Regions from separate parts of the Streptomyces sp. NPDC000878 genome, predicted to be linked through region 2. Evidence: riboswitches for the same ligand, from Rfam matches in the RefSeq annotation. Region 2 holds a riboswitch; the other holds the start of a gene.
The links. Region 2 has a riboswitch for glycine ahead of gcvP (aminomethyl-transferring glycine dehydrogenase). Riboswitches for the same ligand answer to the same signal wherever they lie in the genome.
Positions count from the first base shown of each region.

Region 1: it holds a riboswitch for glycine, as region 2 does, so the genes downstream of both, gcvT (glycine cleavage system aminomethyltransferase GcvT) here and gcvP (aminomethyl-transferring glycine dehydrogenase) in region 2, are expected to answer to the same signal.

Region 1 covers NZ_JBSFMT010000025.1:59,600-69,680, reverse strand. The annotation lists gene ACWDR4_RS22850 (ABC transporter permease) at 1-512, opposite strand, end outside; gene ACWDR4_RS22845 (ABC transporter substrate-binding protein) at 581-2,329, opposite strand; gene ACWDR4_RS22840 (ABC transporter permease) at 2,386-3,384, opposite strand; gene ACWDR4_RS22835 (enhanced serine sensitivity protein SseB C-terminal domain-containing protein) at 3,789-4,601, opposite strand; gene ACWDR4_RS22830 (enhanced serine sensitivity protein SseB) at 4,789-5,592, opposite strand; gene ACWDR4_RS22825 (AAA family ATPase) at 5,675-6,361, opposite strand; glycine riboswitch at 6,575-6,674, shown strand; glycine riboswitch at 6,675-6,782, shown strand; gene gcvT (glycine cleavage system aminomethyltransferase GcvT) at 6,817-7,938, shown strand; gene gcvH (glycine cleavage system protein GcvH) at 8,053-8,430, shown strand; gene glyA (serine hydroxymethyltransferase) at 8,460-9,737, shown strand; gene ACWDR4_RS22805 (L-serine ammonia-lyase) at 9,796-10,081, shown strand, end outside.
Region 2 covers NZ_JBSFMT010000114.1:3,079-13,159, forward strand. The annotation lists gene ACWDR4_RS47080 (sugar phosphate nucleotidyltransferase) at 1-345, shown strand, start outside; gene ACWDR4_RS47085 (DUF881 domain-containing protein) at 453-1,355, shown strand; gene ACWDR4_RS47090 (small basic family protein) at 1,352-1,684, shown strand; gene ACWDR4_RS47095 (DUF881 domain-containing protein) at 1,690-2,601, shown strand; gene ACWDR4_RS47100 (FHA domain-containing protein) at 2,732-3,622, shown strand; gene ftsR (transcriptional regulator FtsR) at 3,665-4,399, shown strand; gene ACWDR4_RS47110 (bifunctional nuclease family protein) at 4,486-4,959, shown strand; gene ACWDR4_RS47115 (MerR family transcriptional regulator) at 5,244-5,927, shown strand; gene ACWDR4_RS47120 (DNA polymerase IV) at 5,985-7,430, shown strand; gene ACWDR4_RS47125 (PRC-barrel domain-containing protein) at 7,352-7,723, opposite strand; glycine riboswitch at 7,840-7,933, shown strand; gene gcvP (aminomethyl-transferring glycine dehydrogenase) at 8,114-10,081, shown strand, end outside.

The DNA.
Region 1 (10,081 bases), on a different contig from region 2:
TTGCCCGTGAAGAACATGGGCAGCGAGACACCGGCGAGGGCGATGCCCATGAAGGACCGGTCGAAGAACGATCCCGGCTTCAGGGCCGAGATGACACCGATCGTCACACCGGACACCAGCCACATCACGGCCGCACCGGCGGCGAGCGAGATCGTCACCGGAAGGCGGGAGGTCAGCTGCGGCCAGACCTCGACATGGGTCTTGAAGGAGTAGCCGAAGCACGGCGCGTTGCAGTGCACCGTGGTGGGCCCCAGGTCATAGGTGGCACCGGACACGATCCCCTTGATGAAGTGCCAGTACTGGAGATAAAGGGGGTCGTCCAGACCGAGGTTGCTCTTGACCGCGGCGATGTCCGCCGCCGACGGGCTCTTCCCGATGTACTGCTGGGCCAGCTGGTCGGCGGTCTGGCCGGCGAACCGTGGCAGCAGGAAGAAGATGGCGAAGGTCACCGCGGTGACGACCAGCAGCAGGATCACTGCCGCGAACGTCCGACGGAGGATGTACGAGATCACGGGGATCGGCCTGGTGCCCGCGGGCTGCGAAGCCCGCGGGCACCAATGCCTTCACCTGCCTTCCGGGGCTACTTCTTGGTCGTGCCGATGTTGAGGTAGTCGTACTGACCGCTGAAGGCCGCCGTGGACACCAGGTTGGTGAAGTTGGCCGGGCGGTACAGCAGGACCTTGAAGTAGGTCAGCGGGACAAGGGCAGCCTCGTCCATCGTCTTCTTGTCGACCTCGGTGTACATGGCGTCGCGCGCTGCCTTGTCCTCCGTGCCGATCGCCTTCTCCAGCAGCTCGTTGACGTCCTTGTTGTCGAACTGCGAGAGGTTGGTGTTGCCCGAGGCGCCGATGGCGTCACCGTGCAGGATCTGCTGCAGGAAGCCGTAGCCGGACGGCCAGTCGGAACCCCACTGCATCATCATCAGACCGACGTTGTTGTCCGCGTCCCACTTCGGGACACCCGCGTAGTCGGTGAAGTACTTGCCCGACGGGAACTGCTTCATCGTGGCGTTGATGCCGGCGGCCTTCAGCGAGTTGATGATCGCGGTGGCCGCGTCGATCTCCGCCGGACGGTCGCTGCGCGCGGTGATGCTGGTGTTGATCGTGGTCTGGCCGCAGGCCGTCAGGTGCTCCTTGGCCTTGGCCGGGTCGCCCTTGTTGCCGTCGGTGGCGTAGACGTCCGCCTTCTCGTAGCCCGGGATGTCCGGCGGGAGGACGGTCGTGGCGATGTCACCGCGGATCGGGCCGCCCTCGGCGGTCTGCACCGAGACCTTGTCGATCGCGTACTGCACGGCCTTGCGGCACTCGACGTTGTCGAACGGCTTCAGCTTGGTGTTGATCGCCAGGTAGACGAGACGGCCACCGTAGCTGTTGTCGGTGCTGGCCTTCTTGTCGGCGTTGTTGACGACATCCGCCTGGGTCGCGGCCTGGACACCCGTACCACCCAGGTCGATCGCGTTGCCGGCCTGGACGTCCTGGTCGATGGTCTCCGCGTTGACCTTCAGGTTGACCACGATCTTGTCCGGGTACTGCTTGCGCAGCGGGTCGGTCGCGGCGTCCCAGTTCTTGTTGCGGACGAGGACGACCTGCTTGCCCTCGTCGTAGCTCTGGAACTGGTACGAGCCCGAGGACACGATGCTCTTGACGTAGTCGATGCCCTTGTCCTTGGCCTGGGGCACCGGAGCCGTCTGCGGCGTCGCGACCAGGTAGTCGAACTCCTGGAAGGGCCGGTTGAGCTTGAACGCGATCGTGGTGTCGTCCGGCGTCTCGATGGACGCCAGACCCTCGGCGCTCTTGTCCTTGTACGGACCCTTGTACTTGTCGCCGCCCTCCAGGAACTGCTGGAAGTAGTTCGGGCCGAGGGAGAGCACGTCACGCGCGAAGTTGGAGCGCTCGACGGCGTACTTGACGTCCTTCGAGGTGATCGCGGTGCCGTCCTGGTACTTCAGCCCCGAACGGAGCTTGTACGTCCAGGTCTTGCCGCCGTCGCTCGGCACACCGGCGCTCGCGGCGAGGTCCGGGACCAGCTCGTTGCCCTTGTCGCCCGCAGCGGGCTTGAAGGTCATCAGCGGGCGGGCGTACAGCCTGCTGAAGTTGTACATGTACGCGTAGTACGTGTTGCCGGGGTCGAAGGAGTCCGGGACATCGGAGTACTCGTAGGTGACCGTGCCCCCCTTCTGGGTGGAGGCGTTGACGACGTCCTTGGTCGCTGCGTTGGCCCCAGCCGCCTTGGTGCCGTCCGTCGAATCGTCTTCGGCTTTGCTGCAGCCTGCGAGCAGCAGGCTCACAGTTCCGATTGCCGCAACCGCGGCCAGCCCTGACCTTCGCATGATGGTCTGCTTCTCCTCCATTGTTGGAAACTTGCTGAACTCCCGTTGCGGCCGCATCAGCGGCTGCGCGGGTCGAGAGCGTCCCGGAGACCGTCGCCGAGCAGGTTGAACGCCAGGACGGTCACGAAGATGGCAAGGCCGGGCACGATCATGAACTGCGGGTCGACCTGGTAGTAGACGACCGCCTGGTTGAGCATTCCGCCCCAGGAAGCCTGCGGGGGCTGGATGCCGACGCCGAGGAAGCTGAGGGAGGCCTCGAAGAGGATGTTGGTCGGGATGAGCAGCGTCGAGTAGACGATGATCGGGCCGACCAGGTTCGGCAGCAGCTCCCGGAAGAGGATGTACGGCCCCTTGGCGCCCATGCCCCGGGAGGCGTCCACGAACTCGCGCTCACGCAGGGCCAGCGTCTGGCCGCGGACAATGCGTCCCAGGTAGGGCCAGTTGAAGAAGCCGATGACGAAGATCAGCACGCTGATGTGGAGCGGCAGCCCTTCGAGGCCGAACGCGCCGCCCTGGAGCGTGGCGGAGATGGCGATGGCGAAGAGCAGCAGGGGGAAGGCGAGGAAGGTGTCCATCAGCCGGCTGATGATCGTGTCGACCCGGCCGCCGTAGTAGCCGGCGACGACGCCGAGGATCGTGCCGATCACGTTGGACAGGATCGTGGCGCCGAACGCGACGACCAGCGAGACCCAGGAGCCCTCCAGGATGCGGGTGGCGATGTCGCGCCCGAACTTCGGTTCGACACCGAGCGGGTGGTCCCAGCTCATGCCGCCGAAGTCACTCTTGGGGAGGGAGGTGTTGGGGTCGATCAGGTCCTGGTTGAAGGCGTTGGGGTCGAGGCCGAACAGCGCCTGGATGGGCCGCGAGAGGATCGCGATCAGCACCAGCAGGATGACGATCACACCGCCGGCGACCGCCACCTTGTCCCGCTTGAAGCGGGACCAGGCGATCTGCCCCAGGGAACGGCCCTCGATCTGCCCCTTACCGGCACCGGCGAGCACAGCCTCCGGCTGTGCCTCGGCTGCCGCTGCGGTGGTCTCGATCGGTGCGGTCACAGTGACCCGACCCCTCTCGCCGGTGGTGACCGGCCTACGCCTGCCGCGTGTCCGCGGCTTGATTCACTTGCTCGCCGGTGTACCGGCCGATCTTGCTTGTCCTGCTTGACAGTCTGTGCTGATTAGTCGACTTAACCATGCGCTGTCGGCCACTCGGACCGACGCCCCCATCGTCTGACAGGCGAGTCTTCAGCGATTCGGCGATCACGCGGAAGGTCTGTCGGCGAAAGTATGCGCAACCGTGATGCTGTCCTGGGGATTCCGTTATCCGAACAGCGGGTAACGGCCGCCGGACGCGGGGCAGTTGAGACAGAAAGGGCATATGGATACTATCGCGACGATCCGCCGCGATCTACGCGCGAAGACCGTGGCGCGCGGGTTCGGCCGTCCGCGTGATGATCCGCTCAGTAACGACCGCGGGCGGGCGGATACCCGTACCCCGCGGCCGGAGCCTGGGGCGCCTGGGGCGGGGCGGCGATCGCGTGGGCCTCGCGGTCGTAGAACGGGCGGGCGTTCGCGCGGAGCCACATCACGACCGGATCCTGCTCGTCCGACATCGCGACCGTCGACACCGGCAGCCCGTCGGGGACCGCCCCTATCGACTGCTGCATCATCGCGCGCACCGAGTCCACGGCCGGTGGCGAGGTGTCGTACACATCGAGGCCGATGGCGAGATACGGCGCCCCGAGCGCCGGCTGCACCCAGGCGCGGCGCAGCGAGCGGACCGCCGGGGTGCGGTGGGCGTTCTGCGAGAGGAGGGCGTAGAACTGCGGGATCTCGATGCCGGGTTCGGCGAGGCGCAGAGGCCCTGCGGGCTGGCGTTCCAGGCCCGCCGCGATGCGGCGCAGATCGAGCCAGGGGATGCCGACGCCGCCGCCCGGGGAGTGCGGGTTGAGCCAGAGGCCGTACTGGTCCGGGTAGAGGGTGCGGGCCACGTCGAGGCCGTCGACCACCTCGTACGACCTGTTCCAGCCGCTGACCGACAGCTCCTGGGCGGAGGTCACGCAGGGGGCGTAGCCGTACCCCTCGACCTGCATGTTTCCGTACTGGGCGTCCGGGGAGCCGGCCTGGCCGTGCCAGAGCAGCATCCAGATCTGGCCGGAGGACGGGGTCGCGAGGGCGCGCAGGAGTGCCTCGTAGGCGTCGTAGCGCCCGGGCGTGACTTGGCGCAGCATGTGCTCGACCTGACCGGCCGCGGCCGTGCCCGACGCGCTCACCATTACCGCCCCTTCGTTTACCCCTACCGAGTTGTGCGTTTCTTAGCTTAATCGGCGCCGCTGACAGACACGGTCTGTGGAAGGCGCCCAAGAACTCGTGACTTGCTGATTTTCGGCGGCTGCGGACCATCGTGGCTGGTCGCGCAGTTCCCCGCGCCCCTAGGGGGTTGCCCCTGGGGCAAGTTCATCAGTAACCGTGCTGATAGAAGGGGCGGACTCGCTCCCTCAGCCAGTCGGTCACCGGGTCCTGGGCCGCGTCCAGGAAGAGGAGGTTCACCGGCCAGGGGGAGCCCACTTGGCCCAGGGCTCTTCCTACCGCGTCCATGGGGATGGTGCGGGCCACCGGGTCCCAGGGGGAGAGTTCGACGCCGATGAACATGACGGGGGCGGACGTCTCGATGGTCGCGAGGCAGCGGCGGGCCGTGCGGACGACGCCCGTGCCGGCGAACTCCGCTGCCGTGGCGGTGAGGAAGTCGACCGGGTCCTCCTGCCAGTCGGGCTCGTAGAGGCGGACCCGTCCGCCGCCGGCGGCGCCGTCGAGGACGGTGCGGCCGGAGCGGCAGAGTTCGGCGACGGCCGGCGGGGGCAGCGGGACGCCGACCACGCCGTCCGGGTTCATGGCGATGCCGACCTGGGGCGGGAGGCCCCGGGCGAACTCGACGGCGGGGGCCACGGTGTACGCCATGTGGCCGCCGACGACCTGCCGGAACTGTTCCTCCGAGCTGAAGACCGGTACGTACGCCTGGCCTCCGATGTCCATCGTGGGCAGGTCGAGGGGGCCGGAGTGGGGGCCGCCGCCGGACGGGAGGGGGACCCAGACGAAGCTGCGGCCGAGGACCTCGACGATCCGGGCGCCCGCGCCGGGGACGCCGAGGGACGCCGAGAGCACCTCCTCCAGCTCGTTGCCGGGCCACCCGCCGTGCGAGTGGGGGTGCGCCTGTGCGGGGAAACCCCCGGGAAAGTCCGGGGGGAAGTCCGCCGGGATGTCCATCTGCTGCCTACCGCCTGCTGTGAACCGCTGCCTTGAGTCCCTTAATGGGCAAAACCCTAACCGGCCCCGGCGACGACGTCGGTCAGTCCGCGAAGTCGATCCTGCGCAGGGTGTCCGCCGCGTCCCGGTCGATCAGGACCGCCGAGCCGCAGCCCTCCGGCAGGTTCCCCTTCTCCACCGAGCGCAGCAGCCGCGAGGCGGCCTGGCGGTGGCGCAGGAACGCGTACCGCGAGACGCCCCGGCCGCGCTCGCGCTGGCCCTCCAGGGCCTCGCCGGGGGTGACGTCGAGGAGGAGCAGGTGGAGGGTGCCGCCCCGGCGGCGGGCCTCGCGGGCCAGCCAGCCGCGCACCCAGGCCTGCGTACCGCAGTCGTGCACGACGACCCCGGCGCCGGAGCGCAGGGCGCGGCGCAGTCCGGCGTAGTGGGCGAGGCGGACGAGGGGGCGGTAGACGGCGTAGGGGAGGAAGGCGGGCGTACGGGCGTCCCAGCGGTCGCGGGTGTTCTGGGAGTCGATGCCGGGGCCGCGCACCGCCCGGCGCATCAGCGTGGACTTGCCGCTGCCTGGCAGGCCGGTGACCACGACGAGGTCGCGGGCGCCGAAGGTGAGGCCGTGCGGGCTGTGGCCCGAGCGCTCCCGCAGATCGCGGATCACGGGTGCCGGGCGCGGGGCGCAGGCCTCCCGGGCGGGGGCGGCCGGCTGCGCGGGCAGCGCGTCGGTCAGTGCGAGGGCTGAGGTCGTCGCGTACGCCGTGGTCCTGTTCACCGTGATCGTCCTCCCATGGGGTCGGGAAGTACCGTCCCCGTCGAGTGTAAAGAGAAGGTAATACGCGGTGTCTCTCGTTTGGGTCCGCTTACTGCAACAGGCCTGCTACAGGGCCATATGTGCGCCTGTGGCATGACTGTGCCTCCTCTGTGAAGGGTCCCCCTGCCGTGCCGAAGGAATGCGTGCGATGATGTGCCCGCCAACTGCATACCGGCCGCTTGAATCCGCGCGGGAGAGTTCCGGACACCTACGGGTGGCCGGGCGCCGAAGGAGCAAGTCCCTCCCTTGAATCTCTCAGGCCCCGTACCGCGCGGGCGAGGCACATCTGAAAAGCGGGCTGCCGGTCCTGTGACCAGCGGCTCCACCCACGGTGCAAGCCATGTCCTTCATGGCGAACCTCTCAGGTTCCGATGACAGATGGGGAGGAACGACCTCGCCGTCATGCCCTGGGAGCACAACCGATGAGCAGTAGCCCCGTTCCGCGTACGACCGCGCTCGATGCCCTGCATCGCGCGCTCGGCGCGACGATGACCGACTTCGCCGGCTGGGACATGCCCCTGCGGTACGGCTCCGAGCGCGACGAGCATGTCGCGGTGCGTACCCGGGCCGGTCTCTTCGACCTCTCCCACATGGGCGAGATCACCGTGACGGGGCCGGAGGCCGCCGCGCTCCTCGACTACGCCCTCGTCGGGAACATCGGGTCCGTCGCCGTCGGCCGCGCCCGCTACACCATGATCTGCCGGGCCGACGGCGGCATCCTGGACGACCTGATCGTCTACCGCCTGGCCGAGACCGAATACCTGGTGGTGGCCAACGCCGGCAACGCGCAGATCGTGCTCGATGCTCTGCTGGAGCGGTCCGACAGCTTCGACGCGGTGGTCCGCGACGACCGGGACGCCTACGCGCTGATCGCCGTGCAGGGCCCGGAGTCCCCCGGCATCCTCGCCTCCCTCACCGACGCCGATCTCGACGGCCTGAAGTACTACGCGGGCCTGCCCGGCACGGTCGCCGGTGTCCCCGCCCTCATCGCGCGCACCGGATACACCGGCGAGGACGGCTTCGAGCTGTTCGTGTCGCCGGGCGACGCCGAGAAGGTGTGGCAGGCGCTGACCGACGCGGGTGCGCCCGTCGGGCTCGTCCCCTGCGGTCTGTCCTGCCGGGACACGCTCCGCCTGGAGGCGGGCATGCCGCTGTACGGGCACGAGCTGACGACCTCCCTGACCCCCTTCGACGCCGGGCTCGGCCGGGTCGTCAAGTTCGAGAAGGCGGGCGACTTCGTGGGCCGCGCGGCTCTGCGCGAGGCCGCCGAGCGCGCCTCGTACGAGCCGCCGCGGGTCCTCGTCGGCCTGGTCGCAGAGGGCCGTCGCGTCCCACGCGCGGGGTACGAGGTCGTCGCCGACGGCCGGGTGATCGGCGAGGTCACCTCGGGCGCCCCCTCCCCCACCCTCGGCAAGCCGATCGCGATGGCGTACGTCGACGCCACGCACGCGGCGCCGGGCACAGCGGGCGTGGGCGTGGACATCCGGGGCAGCCACGAGCCGTACGAGGTCGTGGCGCTGCCGTTCTACAAGCGTCAGAAGTAAGCCGGGTTTTTTGTCGCTCCGTCGTCATGAGCAGGCCGTGTCCTGACCGCTCATGGACAGCCCCTGTAGTACCCCATGCATGACCAGTCCCCCGCATACAGGAGAATTCAGGCCATGAGCAACCCCCAGCAGCTGCGCTACAGCAAGGAGCACGAGTGGCTGTCGGGCGCCGAGGACGGCGTCTCGACGGTCGGTATCACCGAGCACGCGGCCAACGCGCTCGGCGATGTCGTGTACGTCCAGCTTCCCGAGGTAGGTGCCACGGTGACCGCGGGCGAGACCTGCGGTGAGCTGGAGTCGACCAAGTCCGTCAGCGACCTGTACTCCCCGGTCTCCGGTGAGGTCACCGAGGTCAACGAGGACGTCTCCAACGACCCGTCGTTGGTGAACTCCGCCCCCTTCGAGGGCGGCTGGCTCTTCAAGGTGCGCGTCGCGGAGGAGCCGGGCGACCTGCTCTCCGCGGACGAGTACACCGCGTTCTCCGGCAGCTGAGCCCCCAGGCGTAAGGACGTAACTGACCCATGTCGCTTCTGAACACTCCCCTGCACGAGCTGGACCCGGACGTCGCCGCCGCCGTCGACGCCGAGCTGCACCGTCAGCAGTCCACCCTGGAGATGATCGCCTCGGAGAACTTCGCTCCGGTCGCGGTCATGGAGGCCCAGGGCTCGGTCCTCACCAACAAGTACGCCGAGGGTTACCCCGGCCGCCGCTACTACGGCGGCTGCGAGCACGTCGACGTCGCCGAGCAGATCGCGATCGACCGGGTCAAGGAGCTGTTCGGCGCCGAGTACGCCAACGTCCAGCCGCACTCGGGCGCCTCCGCCAACCAGGCCGCGCTGTTCGCGCTGGCCCAGCCCGGCGACACCATCCTCGGCCTGGACCTGGCGCACGGCGGCCACCTCACCCACGGGATGCGGCTGAACTTCTCCGGCAAGCAGTTCAATGTGGTCGCCTACCACGTGGACGAGGCCGGTCTTGTCGACATGGCCGAGCTGGAGCAGCTCGCCAAGGAGCACCGCCCGAAGGTGATCATCGCGGGCTGGTCGGCGTACCCGCGTCAGCTGGACTTCGCGGAGTTCCGCCGCATCGCGGACGAGGTGGGCGCGTACCTCTGGGTCGACATGGCGCACTTCGCCGGTCTGGTGGCGGCGGGCCTGCACCCGAACCCGGTGCCGTACGCCGATGTCGTCACCTCGACGACCCACAAGACGCTGGGCGGCCCGCGCGGCGGGATCATCCTGGCGAAGCAGGAGTTCGCGAAGAAGCTGAACTCGTCGGTCTTCCCGGGCTTCCAGGGCGGCCCCCTGGAGCACGTCATCGCGGCGAAGGCCGTCTCCTTCAAGGTCGCGGCGAGCGAGGACTTCAAGGAGCGCCAGCAGCGTACGGTGGACGGCGCCCGCATCCTGGCCGAGCGCCTGGTGCGCGCGGACGTCGGTGAGCACGGTGTGTCCGTCCTGTCCGGCGGTACGGACGTCCATCTGGTCCTCGTCGACCTGCGGAACTCCGAGCTGGACGGCAAGCAGGCCGAGGACCGTCTCCACGAGGTCGGCATCACCGTCAACCGGAACGCCATCCCGAACGACCCGCGTCCCCCGATGGTGACGTCGGGCCTGCGGATCGGTACGCCGGCCCTCGCGACCCGCGGCTTCACGGCCGAGGACTTCACCGAGGTCGCGGACGTCATCGCGGAGACCCTGAAGGCGCCCGCTCCCTTCGGGGAGGTCGACGCCGCCAGCCTGAAGGCCCGCGTGAAGGCGCTGGCCGACAAGCACCCGCTGTACCCCGGTCTCAACAAGTAGTTTTTCCCGGCGGGGGCACCCGACGCCGTGTGCCCCCGCCCTCTCTGGAGGAGTCCCCGTGGCCGTATCCGTCTTCGACCTGTTCTCGATCGGCATCGGCCCGTCCAGCTCCCACACGGTCGGCCCCATGCGCGCGGCCCGGCTGTTCGCCCGCCGACTGCGCAACGAAGAGGTCCTCGGGGCGGTGGCGTCGGTCCGGGCGGAGCTGTACGGCTCGCTCGGCGCGACCGGCCACGGGCACGGCACGCCCAAGGCGGTGCTGCTCGGCCTGGAGGGCGCCTCACCGCGCACGGTGGACGTGGAGGGCGCGGACGTACGGGTGGAGCAGATCAAGGAGTCGGGTC
Region 2 (10,081 bases):
GGTTCGGCAGCCTTCGTACGGCTTATCGGGCTGGTTGCGCGGACGCAGCTCACGCTCAGCCAGATCGATGCCAGGATTCCGAAGGCGCATGTGCTCAAGCGGGACCTGGCGACTCCCTGGGCCGTCAAGGGACTTGTCATGCGGCGGGTTGTCGAGGCGGCCGGAGAGCGGTTCGTCGACACGACTGACGGCGTGCGGGTGGTCGAGACCGACGGGCGGTGGGTGATGGTTCTGCCCGACCCGGCGGAGGCCGTGACGCATTTGTGGGCCGAAGGGCCTGACGACGCCTCCGCTCAGGCGCTGCTCGACGAGTGGGCCACCGTTGTGGACGGCGCCGGTCGCTGAATCGAGGTCCACGCGCGCGTGCCGGACAGGGGTCCCCAATGGGGCCTGTCCGGCACGTCGGTGGGGCCGTTCGGAGGCAGTGGTCGCGACGTGGGACGATGTGCGGCATGCCGCAGCAGCCCCCCGTTCGGAGCATCCCCACGAGCCGTTCCCGCCCGGACGCGTCCATGTCGCTGCTCACCAACGTCATGGACCACAGTCTCGACGAGGGGTATGCCGAGGCGGCCGAGCGTAAGAAGGCCGCGGGCGACGGGGGTCTGCCGAAGCCGCTCAGGGCGAAGCTGGGCCTGGCCGCCGGGCTGGTGCTCGCCGCTCTCGTGGTGACCGTGGGAGCCGCGCAGGCGCGGGTGGCGGCGCCCGCGATCGCCAAGGAGCGCGAGGAACTGATCGACCGTATCGACCGCGAGACCGAGGCGGCCGACAAGTTGGAGGAATCGATCGACCAGCTGCGCGACGATGTCAGCGCGCGTCAGCGAGCGGCGCTGAAGTCCGGTGGCGGCAGTGAACAGGCTGACCTGGTGGGCATTCTGTCGGGTGCGATCGAGGTGCACGGACCGGGTGTGAAGCTCGTCGTCGACGACGCGAAGGAAGCCAGCAGCGATGCCGGCGGGGACGCGCGGGAGACCTCCGGGTTCTCCGACACCGGACGGGTGCGCGACCGGGACATGCAGCGGGTCGTCAACGGGCTCTGGCAGTCGGGTGCCGAGGCCATCGCGATCAACGGGCAGCGGCTGACGGCTCTGTCGGCGATCCGGGCCGCGGGAGACGCGATACTGGTCGACAACAAGCCGCTCGTGCCGCCGTACACGGTGCTCGCGGTGGGGGACGGCAAGCGGCTGAGCAGCAAGTTCCAGGACAGTGCCGACGGACTGTATCTGGCCGCGCTGCAGGAGAACTTCGACATCCGGACCAGCATCTCCGTGGAGCGCGACCTCCGGCTGCCCGCCGCACCGAGCGTGATCGTACGTACAGCACAACCGAGTACAGAGACAGAGAAGGGCACATCGTGATCGCGGTACTGGGCCTCGTCGTGGGAGTCGTGGCTGGATTGTTGGTCCGGCCCGAGGTTCCGGCGGTCGTCGAGCCTTACCTTCCCATCGCTGTCGTCGCGGCCCTGGACGCCGTGTTCGGCGGTCTGCGGGCCATGCTCGACGGCATCTTCGACGACAAGGTCTTCGTGGTGTCGTTCCTGTCGAACGTCGTCGTGGCCGCGCTGATCGTCTTCCTGGGCGACAAGCTGGGCGTGGGCGCCCAGTTGTCCACCGGTGTCGTCGTGGTCCTCGGTATCCGTATCTTCTCGAATGCCGCGGCGATCCGTCGGCACGTCTTCCGGGCCTGACGCCGATGAGCGACAACGACAAGAGCGGCGCGAGCGACAAGCAGGCCGACGCGGGCGAGAACCGGTTGCGCGAGGAACTGCCCGAGGAGGTCTCTCCCACGCCCTCGGAGGCCTCGGAGGCCTCGGAGGCCTCCGAGGCACGGGCCGTGGACGCTGCGGCCGTGACGGCCGGCGAGGAGCCTGGACCGTCCCTGACCGGCCGTCAGCGGCTGGTGAAGGGGCTGTGGCCGCCGCGGGTGACCCGGGCTCAACTCATCGTCGCCCTGCTGCTGTTCGGGCTGGGATTCGGGCTGGCGGTCCAGGTCGCGTCCACCAGCGACAGTGACGGGGCGCTGCGCGGTGCGCGTCAGGAAGATCTTGTACGCATCCTCGATGAACTGGATGACCGTACTCAGCGTCTTGAGGACGAGAAGCAGGGTCTCGAAGATCAGCGGACCGAGCTGGAGAACAGCTCGGACCAGGCTGAGGAGGCCCGTAAGCAGACGGTCGAGAAGGAGCGGCAACTGGGCATCCTGGCGGGCACGGTGGCCGCTCAGGGGCCCGGGATCACGCTGACCATCGAGGACACGAAGGGGACGGTCGAAGCCGACATGCTGCTCGACGCGATCCAGGAGTTGCGTGCGGCCGGTGCCGAGGCGATCCAGGTCAACGGTGTACGGGTCGTCGCGGGGACTTTTCTGGCGGACGAGGACGGCGGGGGAGTGAGCGTCGACGGGAACAAGATCGACGCTCCCTATCGTTTCAAGGTCATCGGCAAGCCACAGGACCTCGAACCGGCGCTCAACATCCCGGGAGGTGTGGTGCAGACCCTGGAGAAGGAGCAGGCCACCGTTACCGTGGAGCGGGCGGACAAGATCGTTGTGGACGCCTTGCGAGCGGCGAAGCAGCCTGACTACGCTCGGTCGTCCTCCCAGTGAACCGGGGGTGCATGGGGGCTGTCCGGGGAGGGCATGAGGTTGCGGGGGGTCGGCGCACCGAATGGGTGGTGCGTGGTGGAAACTGTCAGGTGGAGACGGACGTTGTGAGGATGTCCGGGTCGACCGGTAGGTGCAGTCAGGGTTCGTCCTGCCCCACGGGCGGGTCTGTTTCGGTCAAGGGGAATCGCCCGTGAAGTTGTTTGCGAAGTTGTTCGGCAAGAGCGCGCGAGAGGGCAGCGACAACGCGACCGCCCGCCATCGCGCACAGCCCGACGCGGAGGGTCAGCGCCCTCTGTTCCGGGACCAGGTCGGCGGTCCGGGCGGTGACGTTCCGGGAGGTCAGGGCGCGCCGTCTGTTGACCCTGCCCAGTCCGGGCGCATAGGTTTCGGGGAACCGTCAACCTCAAGTACGGGTGGAGAGTTTTCCTCCGACCCCTATGCGTCCAATGCCCCGGCGGGGCAGCCGCGGCAGGAGGATCCGTCGATGTCGGCCCTGGTGTGTACGAGGTGCGGTAACCGCAACGCGGAGAACAGCCGCTTCTGCTCCAACTGCGGTGCGCCGCTGCGAGCCGGGGCCACCCCCGAGCGTCCGTCGGAGACGACGTCCACGATCTCCATCTCCGGTATCGAGGCGTACGACGCCGAGGTCACCGGGCAGACGCAGATGCCGATGCTCTCGCCCGAGGCGCAGGCCGCAGTGGACGCGCTGCCGCTCGGGTCGGCGCTTCTGGTGGTGCGCCGCGGCCCGAACTCGGGCAGCCGCTTCCTCCTGGACGGCGAGCTGACCACGGCCGGGCGTCATCCGCAGAGCGACATCTTCCTGGACGACGTGACCGTGTCCCGTCGGCACGTGGAGTTCCGCCGAGGCCAGGACGGCATGTTCACGGTCTCCGATGTGGGCAGCCTCAACGGCACGTACGTCAACCGAGAGCGGATCGACTCTGTCGCCCTGTCGAACGGTGACGAGGTGCAGATCGGCAAGTACCGGCTGGTGTTCTACGCGAGCCAGCGGGGCTACTGACCCTCCTCCGGACCGAGTCCGGAGGGACCCCAGGGAAGGTCCATGCTTCAAACACCGAGCGGCGGTGCCGGCCACGGCATCGCCGCCGCGGACAGTGGGCTGATGAGCATCGGCACAGTGCTGAACGCGCTGCGCGACGAGTTCCCCGAAGTCACCATCTCCAAGATCCGTTTCCTGGAGTCGGAGGGGCTCATCGAGCCGCAGCGGACCCCTTCGGGGTACCGCAAGTTCAGCCCGGAGGACGTCGAGCGCCTCGGCCATGTCCTGAGAATGCAGCGGGACCACTATCTGCCCCTCAAGGTGATCAGGGAGTACCTGGACGCCATGGAGCGCGGGGAGGCCGTATCGCTCCCCACCGTGGGCCGTCAGCGGGACGGTGAGCCGAGCCTGGAGCCCGAGGGGCCCACAGCCGTCCGGATCGGCCGGGCGGAGCTGCTCGCCGCCGCCGGGATCGGCGACGAGGAACTCGAGGAGTGGCAGTCGTACGGGCTGGTCGTGCCGCTGCCCGACGGGGCGTACGACGCGGAGACGGTCACCGTCGCCGCGCTCGTCGCCGAGCTGGGGCGGTTCGGGATCGAGCCACGCCATCTGCGGGTGATGAAGGCCGCCGCCGACCGTGAGGCCGGCCTGGTCGACCAGGTGGTGGCCCCGCTCAGGCTCCACCGCAATCCGCAGACCAGGGCTCTCGCGGAGGCCCGAAGCAAGGAACTGGCGGGGCTCACGGTGAAGCTGCACGCGGCCCTGGTGCGGATCGCACTGGGAGTGCGGCAGCCCTGAGCGGAAAGGGCAAGCCGGAGGGCGGATCGGCCACCCGTTCCGTGCCCGACTACCCAAACGTCCCGGGCACGGCCTAGGGTTGCTGTGTGAACGAGCTCGATGTCGTAGGTGTCCGGGTCGAAATGCCCTCCAACCAACCGATCGTGCTTCTGCGGGAAGTGGGAGGCGACCGCTACCTCCCCATCTGGATCGGACCGGGGGAGGCGACGGCGATCGCCTTCGCCCAGCAGGGCATGGCCCCCGCACGACCGCTGACGCACGACCTGTTCAAGGACGTGCTGGAGGCCGTCGGCCAGGAGCTCACCGAAGTGCGCATCACGGACCTGCGCGAGGGTGTCTTCTACGCGGAGCTGGTGTTCGCCAGTGGGGTTGAAGTGAGTGCCCGCCCGTCCGACGCCATAGCGCTGGCGCTGCGCACCGGGACGCCGATCTACGGCAGCGACGGAGTGCTCGACGACGCCGGGATCGCGATCCCGGACGAGCAGGAGGACGAGGTGGAGAAGTTCCGCGAGTTCCTCGACCAGATCTCTCCCGAGGACTTCGGGACCAACAGTCAGTGAGCCCTGACGGCGACGGCTGACGAGGCTCGGGCGGCTCCACGGACCTGGTGGTCGGTGGAGCCTGTCCTTTTGCCCGGCGACGTCACGGATGATGGCAATTGCCAGCGGCGTGTGAGAGCGTCGTGCGGCCCTTGCGGAGCGCATTCGGCTAGCCTTTCCCCGCGGTGGGGTGCGGGAAACCACTCCTAGGGTGATTATCACTCGGCGTGCCGAGTGTGGCGATCGTTGACGCGCCCCTGGTGACTGCCTACCGTCGAGAAGGCAGGTCAAGGACGGAGGTCGGCGTGAGAAGCAGCGGCGACGGTACGGCTGGGGGTGCCCCCGGACGCGGTCTGGGGGAGAGCGGCCCGTACCCTCCCCCAGGCTCTCGGCTACGCTCGAGCTGGGGGGACCCCCATCACGGCAGCGCGGCCGATCACGTTCCGCCGCGGCCGACGGCTGTAGCAGGCGGCGGAGGGGCGACATCCATGGCGTCCGAGGAGATCGGCTACCGCGGTCCGACGGCGTGTGCGGCGGCCGGCATCACTTACCGCCAGTTGGACTACTGGGCGCGCACCGGGCTGGTCGAGCCGAGTGTGCGGCCCGCTCATGGGTCGGGGACGCAGCGGCTCTACAGCTTCCGGGACGTTGTCGTCCTGAAGATCGTGAAGCGCTTTCTCGACACCGGTGTCTCGTTGCAGAACATCCGTACGGCGGTCCAGCACCTGAGGGCGTGCGAGTTCCGGGATCTGGAGCGCCTGACGCTGATGAGCGACGGCGCGACCGTCTACGAGTGCACTTCCCCCGACGAGGTGCACGCGCTGCTCCAGGGCGGGCAGGGCATCTTCGGTATCGCCGTCGGTGTGGTGTGGCGGGACGTGGAAAGCGCTCTCTCGCAGCTGCATGGGGAGCGCGTCGACACCGGCGAGACGCTTGTCGGGCACAACCCCGCGGACGAGTTGGCGCGGCGGCGCAACCGGGCGGTCTGACCGCCCCTGCCTCGGTGTTCCGGGGCATTGTCAGTGGCGTAGGGCAGCATCGGACATGTGAGAAACGCGCCCACGATCCTGCATCTCGACATGGATGCCTTCTTCGCCTCGGCGGAGCAGGCGTCCAAGCCGAGTCTGCGCGGGAAGGCCGTGGTCGTGGGCGGGCTGGGGCCGCGCGGGGTGGTCGCGACCTGTTCGTACGAGGCGCGGGTGTTCGGGGTCCACTCCGCGATGCCAATGGCCCAGGCGCGGCGACTCGCGCCGAACGCCGCGTATCTCGTGCCGAGGTTCGGGTTCTACCGGTCGATCAGCGAGCAGGTCATGGCGCTGCTGCGGGCGCTGTCACCGCTGGTGGAGCCGCTCAGCCTGGACGAGGCGTTCGTGGATCTGGAGGCCGGGGAAGCGGCCTGGGACGAGGCGTCGGCGCGGCTGGCGGGGGCGAAGCTGCGCACTGACATACGGGCCGTCACGGGACTCACCGGGTCGGTGGGCCTCGCCGCCTCCAAGATGCTCGCGAAGATCGCCTCGGAGCAGGCCAAGCCGGACGGGCTGGTGCTGATCGAGCCCGGGACCGAGCGGGCGCTGCTCGGTCCCATGTCGGTGCGGATCCTGCCCGGGGTCGGGCCGACGACGGGCGACCATCTGCGGCGGGCCGGGATCAGTACGGTCGACGAGCTGGCCGAGGCGGGCGAGGACGAACTCGTACGGCTGCTGGGGAAGGCCCACGGGCACGGGCTGTACGCGATGGCGCTGGCGCACGACGAGCGGCCCGTGGTGGCCGAGCGGGAGACCAAGTCCGTGTCGGTCGAGGACACGTACGACGTGGACATCCACGACCGGGTCCGGGTGGGGACGGAAGTGCAGCGGCTCGCGGACCGGTGTGTGCGGCGGCTGCGCGGTGCCGGGCTGTCCGGGCGGACCATCGTCCTGAAGGTGCGGCGGTACGACTTCTCCACGCTGACCCGGTCCGAGACCCTCCGGGGGCCCACGGACGACCCCGGGGTGGTGCGGGAGGCGGCGGCCCGGCTACTGGAGTCGGTGGACACGACAGGTGGCGTGCGACTGCTCGGGGTCGGGGTGAGCGGCCTCGCCGACTTCACGCAGGAGGATCTGTTCGCCCAGGCCGCCGGGGAGCTGGCGGCCCTTGAGCTGGTGGAGGAGGCGGAGCACGAGGCCGTGGAGGACCAGGAGGCGCCTGCCGAGCGGCACTGGACCACGGGGCACGACGTACGGCATGGCGACTTCGGGCACGGGTGGGTGCAGGGGAGCGGGCTGGGGCGGGTGACCGTGCGGTTCGAGACGCCGGAGGCGGAGCAGCCGGGGCGGGTGCGGACGTTCCGTACCGACGATCCCGCGCTGGAGCCGGCGGATCCGCTGCCGTTGGTTTCCACCGGGCCCCGAAGACCCGAGGGTGTCGGGCCCGATCAGGAGTCGTCCGAGCCCGCCAGCTTGCCGAAGTCGTGGTCCGGGAACGGAGGAGGGGGCGCCAAGTCGAGACCGTAGTGGTGGTAGAGCTGGAGTTCCTGTTCCGGGGAGAGATGGCGGCCCACGCCGAAGTCGGGGGCGTCCTTGATCAGGGCCCGCTCGAAGGGGACGCGCAGCGTGCCGTCGATCAGTTCGCTGGGTTCAAGGGGTACGAAGGCGTCCCTGCTGAACAGCCCTGTCCGTATGGCTGCCCACTCCGGCACGCCCGTCGCGTCGTCGAGGTAGACCTCGTCGATCGTGCCGATCTTGGTGCCGTTGCGGTCGAAGGCCTTGCGGCCGATCAGGTGGCGCGGATCGATGTCGGTCTGCACGGCGGGCCCTCCGTATGGTCGCAACTCATCCGTAAGCACTACAAAAGAGCACTTCGGAGAAGGTGGCCACTCGAAGGTGTGTGCGTGGAGCCGCTGATAGGCTGGCCAGTGGCTGCTGACCCTGTGCGGGAGAGTCCTCCGGAACCTCGGAGGCGCCGAAGGAGCAACTCCTCCCCGGAATCTCTCAGGCCCCTGTACCGCACGGACGAGGTCACTCTGGAAAGCAGGGCGGAGTTCATGGTCTCCGCTCTCACCGACGGTGAAAACCGGGACGTCAGCGCGTTGGCAGCCCGGTGAAGCTCTCAGGTCGAGATGACAGAGGGGGAGGCCGTTCGGGCACCCGTGCCGTGGTGCCCCTCGAAGGTCGCAGACGACCAGGAGGCCTCCGTCATGACCGTCCACCGCACTTCGCTCGCCGTACTCGAACAGGGCACGCCCTTCGAGCGGCGCCACATCGGGCCTGATCGCGAGGACCGGGCCAAGATGCTCGCGCAGGTCGGATACGGCTCGCTCGACGAGCTGACGGCCGCAGCGGTCCCGGATGTGATCAGGAACGCCGACGCGCTGGACCTGCCGGGCGCCCGTACCGAGGCCGAGGTGCTGGCCGAGCTGCGGTCGCTGGCCGACCGGAACCAGGTGCTGGGGTCCATGATCGGGCTCGGGTACTACGGGACCTTCACCCCGCCCGTGATCCTGCGGAACGTGATGGAGAACCCGGCCTGGTACACCGCGTACACGCCGTACCAGCCGGAGATCTCGCAGGGGCGCCTCGAAGCGCTGCTGAACTTCCAGACCATGGTCGCCGACCTCACCGGGCTGCCCACCTCGGGTGCCTCGCTGCTCGACGAGGGCACCGCCGCCGCCGAGGCGATGGCGTTGTCGCGGCGCATGGGCAAGAACAAGAAGGGGCTCTTCCTCGTCGACGCGGACGCCCTGCCGCAGACCATCGCGGTCATTCAGACGCGGGCCGAGCCGGTCGGTGTCGAGGTCGTCGTTGCCGACCTGAGCGCCGGTATTCCGGACGACATCGCCGGGCGTGAGATCAACGGCGTGCTGCTTCAGTACCCGGGTGCTTCCGGTGCCGTACGGGATCTGAAGCCCGTCGTCGAGCAGGCGCACGGGCTCGGTGCCGTCGTCACCGTCGCCGCCGATCTGCTGGCCCTGACGCTGCTCACCTCGCCCGGTGAGCTCGGCGCGGACATCGCGGTCGGGACGACCCAGCGGTTCGGCGTGCCGATGGGCTTCGGCGGGCCGCACGCCGGATACATGGCCGTACGTGAGCAGTTCGCGCGCAGTCTGCCCGGGCGGCTCGTGGGTGTCTCCGTGGACGCGGACGGGCACAGGGCGTACCGGCTCGCTCTTCAGACGCGGGAGCAGCACATCCGCCGGGAGAAGGCCACCAGCAACATCTGTACGGCGCAGGTGCTGCTGGCCGTGATGGCCGGCATGTACGCCGTCCACCACGGGCCCGAGGGGCTGCGGACCATCGCCCGGCGCACCCACCGGTACGCCACGATCCTCGCCGCGGGGCTGACGGCGGGCGGTGTCGAGGTCGTCCACGGGGCCTACTTCGACACGGTGACCGTGCGGGTGCCCGGGAAGGCCGGCGAGGTCGCCGCAGCGGCGCGTGAGCACGGGGTCAATGTGCACCTCGTCGACGCCGACCTGCTGTCGGTCTCCTGCGACGAGACCACCACGCGGGCTCACCTGGGCGCCGTATGGACCGCGTTCGGGGTCGAGGGCGACATCGAGGCGCTCGACGCGGGTGCCGAGGACACGCTGCCGGGCGCGCTGCTGCGTACCGACGACGTGCTCACGCACCCCGTCTTCCACCAGTACCGCTCCGAGACCGCGATGCTGCGCTACCTGCGTCGGCTCGCCGACCGTGACTACGCGCTCGACCGGGGCATGATCCCGCTGGGCTCCTGCACCATGAAGCTCAACGCGACCACCGAGATGGAGCCGGTCACCTGGCCCGAGTTCGGCCAGCTGCACCCCTTCGCGCCCGCCGAGCAGGCGCAGGGTTATCTGACGCTCATCCGTGAGCTGGAGGAGCGGCTCGCCGAGGTCACCGGGTACGACAAGGTGTCGCTCCAGCCGAACGCCGGTTCGCAGGGCGAGCTGGCCGGGTTGCTCGCCGTACGCGGATACCACCGCGCCAACGGGGACGAGCAGCGGACGGTCTGTCTGATTCCGTCGTCCGCGCACGGGACCAACGCGGCCAGTGCCGTCATGGCCGGGATGAAGGTCGTCGTCGTGAAGACCGCCGGGGACGGTGAGATCGACGTCGAGGATCTGCGGGCGAAGATCGAGCAGTACCGCGACGAGCTGTCGGTGCTGATGATCACGTACCCGTCC